Regions from separate parts of the Ornithinibacillus xuwenensis genome, predicted to be linked through region 2. Evidence: predicted binding sites of a transcription regulator. Region 2 holds the regulator's gene; the other holds the start of a gene.
The links. The regulator Rex, encoded in region 2, represses fermentation and respiration genes when NADH is low (regulators of the CRP and FNR family bind a similar motif). The targets are predictions, from matches to a motif close to TTGTGAAATATTTCACAA.
Positions count from the first base shown of each region.

Region 1: qoxA (cytochrome aa3 quinol oxidase subunit II) is a predicted target of Rex. The motif match lies at 977-994, and genes of this name have one in related genera.

Region 1 covers NZ_JBDIML010000001.1:1,002,897-1,005,105, reverse strand. The annotation lists gene qoxA (cytochrome aa3 quinol oxidase subunit II) at 1-870, opposite strand, end outside; gene ABC228_RS05700 (YjcZ family sporulation protein) at 1,476-1,610, opposite strand; gene ABC228_RS05695 (DUF2268 domain-containing putative Zn-dependent protease) at 1,858-2,209, opposite strand, start outside.
Region 2 covers NZ_JBDIML010000004.1:6,072-8,280, reverse strand. The annotation lists gene ABC228_RS12810 (hypothetical protein) at 1-766, opposite strand, end outside; gene ABC228_RS12805 (redox-sensing transcriptional repressor Rex) at 932-1,585, opposite strand; gene ABC228_RS12800 (ABC-F family ATP-binding cassette domain-containing protein) at 1,798-2,209, shown strand, end outside.

The DNA.
Region 1 (2,209 bases), on a different contig from region 2:
ATGTAATTCTTCTTCTTCGGAAGATCCATGGTGGTGACCAGAATTTTCACCTTCAGGAGCTGGTGCAAATTCTAAGTGTGTTCCGGTAAATGTCATTTGTCCTAGGTGACCAGGCTCAAGTAATGTTTCAAATGTTTCCTTGGTAATCGGTTCAGCTGTTGCATGTATTTCTTCTACCCATTTATCGAATTCATCCTGTGATAATGCAGTTGCATTAAAGGTATTTTCAGCAAATCCTTCACCGCTGAAGTTTGCATTACGCCCCATATAATCTCCAGGGGTTTCAGCTACAATATTTATTTTTGTTACCATATCCGCCATTGCATATTTTTGACCTGCAAGCTGTGGAATCCAGAAGCTTGTAATTGGTCCATATGAATAGAGTCTAAACTCAACTGGTTGGTTAGTTGGAATAAATACATAGTTTACTGTTTCAATATCTTGTTCTGGATAACTAAAGTGCCATTTCCAGTTCGAAGAAGATGCATAGATTACTAATGGCTCCTGATTTTCATATCCATCTGGAACTGACTCAACTTCATAGGTTGATTTAACGGATACAATGGATAAGAAAATTACTATTAATACAGGAATACCTATTATTAGTGACTCTACAATTGGGTTCCCCTCAATGTGAGGTGGTTCATAGTCATCCGATTGTTTGGATGCACGATATTTAACAAGCATTACAATAAGAAGTGTAATTACAACAATAACAATTACTGCCATGGTGAAAATGGATATCCATATCACATTAGCTGTTGTTTCTGCTTGAGGACCTTTTGGATTTAATACCAATAAAGGTTCACAACCAGCTAGTATTGTTGTAATCAAAATAGCAAACGTTATAAATGCCAATTTGAGTTTCATGTTCGTTCTCCCTTCACCATGTATAAATTTCTCTGGACAAATTGTAAATTTATTCACAAAGTACTGCTACCATATATTATTACGCTGTGAAGATTATTACAATAGATTGAGAAATCCTTCACAAAATGTTCAAGAACCTTTGTACTTTTTGTGGAGACAGAGGAAAAAGTTGTTTAACAAGGGAATTACCGGGGAAAATCGGTTAATGATATGAACATAGTTTGAGCGGTGAAAAGCTAAAGAAGTAGCCGAAAAGGCTAAAGATCTAACGATAAAAACGAAGCATAGGACTAAAAAAGTTAAGATTCAAAATTTCAAAACTCATTACCTCCCCAAAAGCTTACGCTACGATAAACTATACATTATATTAATACCAACATTCTATGCAAGATGAAACATAAAAAAGAGCACCGCTGTTGATAGCGTATGCTCCTCTAATCATTAATGCCGTTTTATGGCCCACCTCATGGCCATTAGCTTAGAAGAAATATAGGAAATTTCCTAGTTAGCTGTTCCGGTCCATTCTGACATAACTACCTTGGACGGGGAAAGTTCCCCGTCTTCATGTAGTTGCGTTTGGGTGGAAAGTGAGTAAATGCTTTAGATTATAACCAAGCAGCACCTACGATGATAAGAAGGATAAATAATACGACGATTAGCGCGAAACCACCGCCATATCCGTATCCTCCACCGCCGTAGCCGTAACCTCCGTAGCCACCACAGCCGTATCCGAATGACATTCTACATCCCTCCTAACTTGTGATAATGCATGAACGTAAGAGCTGTTACAATAATTTGGTAAACTTTTGCTTACTTTTCATTGGTTAAGGCAGCTCTTTTGTAAACACCAGAATATAGTGTTTGTTAATACTATATGAACGCACAGTTTAATTGATAGGGATAGATACCTAGATAATAGGTAAACTGTTTGAATGCCTAGAATTAATATTATATGGACAGTAATCCAAAGGAGGTTTTACGTTAAATCTAAACCATTTCTTCTGAAGGTGTCACAAATAGATCCTTACTTTTCTTACGTGTTTTCTCAGCATACCTATTTACTAAAAAATATCCAACACTATAGCCAGCCATTTTAGGATAGAAGTTCGTACCATATAATAATTGGTTATGTTTTCGCGATGTTCTTGTTAGATCTTTATTTGGTTTTATTAAATTTTTCCATATATCGTTTAACACATCAGTTGAATAATAAGATGTCCATGGTGCTAAATATTTCTTTCCAAACCGCTCATGAACTGCATTTTCTGCTAGTCCCTCTAATATGATTGCATCAAGAAGTTGGTAATCCTCTTCATTCTTTGGGTCCTTCTTTAGTCGG
Region 2 (2,209 bases):
CATTTTCTGAAATACCAGTCTCCATATTCCCTACCCATGTTTCGGGATCTACAAGGGAGCTGGCACCCTTATTGTATTCAATCGTAACTAATACCTGGCTATATTGGTCATGCGCCATCATTACTTCGGCTACAGCATAGTCAACGTCCTCTTGATAGTTGTATAGCTGAACCTCTTTATCCTCAAACGGTAACACAAGCTCTTTAATATTTGCCGCATAATCCCCTTGTATTTGTGCAAAAACTGCATTATCAAGAGGCTCACCATTTTCATCTAAAAATACGGTTTCTTCTACCTCAGAACCAAATATTTTCCAAACTCCGTTATCCGGCTTCAGTGTATGTACACCTGAAATTCGGTTACTCGTAAAACCATCTGAACCAATTGCAGTTTGTGTGAATCTAACTTTAGCTTCTGTTTCTGATTTTTCTTCAACAACTAAATCAGAAAGTTCAGCCTCAATATCATATTGAAATACCATTTCGGCAGTCTGTTTTGTTGAGTCATACAATGGTGATTCACTATGAATGGTCTCCATATGCTTATCAACATCTTTATCAATTAATGTTTGCATATTTAGTTCAAGCACTGCAAATAGTTCCTCATCCTCTGGCACACCAGATTCTTCTGACTCTTTACTTGTTTCTTCGCTTTTTTCCTCTTGCTTATCTGTATCTTTTTCTTTTGCAGCATCATCTGAACATGCAACCATTACGATACTTAACAATAATAAAAGCACAAATCCAAAATATTTTTTTACTCCCATAATATCCTCCTACATAAAATTACTACATTTTTACAATACTATTACATCTTAGCTAAACTATCCCTTTCCGTAAAAAGGCAAAAGTACTATGAGGAAATTAAAAAAGATAGTGCATTACAACTAGTAAATACACTATCTAGGAAAAAAGTTCTATTTATTCAACTATTATTGTTCACTTGTTGGTTCATTTATTTCTAATGGATAATGCTTTAGAAAATAAGCCAAAGCCTGTAATTCCACTGCAAGATCAATATGATGGACACGAACATCATCTGGCACGGTAATTCGAGCTGGTGTGAAATTAAGAATACCCTTAATCCCTTTGGATACTAATCGATCCGTTACACGATCTGCTTCCAGAGCCGGAATCGTTAAAATTGCAACTTTTATGCCATCCAGCTTGTCTTCTAATTCATCAATATGATAAATCGGAACACCACCAATCTCTGTTCCAACTTTATTCGGATCCGCATCAAAAGCAAGCATGATTTTCGTATTATTATTCTTCATAAAATTATAATTTAAAAATGCAGTACCAAGATTACCAACACCAATTAATGCAACATCTGTGATCTCGTCCTGGTCAAGTGTCTTTCGGAAGAATCCTAATAAATATTCAACATTATAGCCATAACCTTTCTTCCCTAAAGCACCAAAATAGGAGAAATCTCTTCTAATTGTTGCGGAATCCACTTTTACCGCATCACTTAATTCCTTAGAGGATACCCGGGTTTTCCCCTGAATCTGCAAATTATTTAAGAAGCGATAATATAATGGAAGTCGCTTTGCTGTAGCCTGCGGTATTTTGTTCTGTTCCAAGCTGTTTTCCTCCTTGCCAATTCAAAAACGATTTAGTTAGATGCACATATTAAAACGCTTGCAAACTATCTTTCATAACTTATGCTACTAATTCTCTCCTATCTATTTTATCAGATTTTTCACAAGAAGTCGTGATTATTTTCACAAATTGATAATTGTATTGCTTGAAACCTTCCTTATACGATAAACTGATACTACTAGAGGTGACTATTATGATTATTATGCAATTAAATGATATTTCAAAGTCATTTGGTGCTGAAGAAATATTAGCAAATATAAAACTTGAAATTAAAGATAAAGATAGAATTGCAATTGTTGGTCGTAATGGAGCTGGTAAGTCTACGCTCCTTAAAATCATGGCGGAAGAAATGTCTTATGACACAGGGGAAGTAATCAAGCCAAAGGATCTTACAATAGGCTATTTATCGCAGCATACAGGGTTAGATTCTACGAAGACTATTTGGAATGAGATGTTAGATGTCTTCCAGGAATTACTCGAACAAGAGAAAAAGCTTCGAACACTAGAAGAACAAATGGCAAATCAAGCATCACCCAAGCTTTTAGAGGAATATGATCGCTTACAACAAGAATTTGAGACAAATGGCGGCTACAGCTATGAATCTG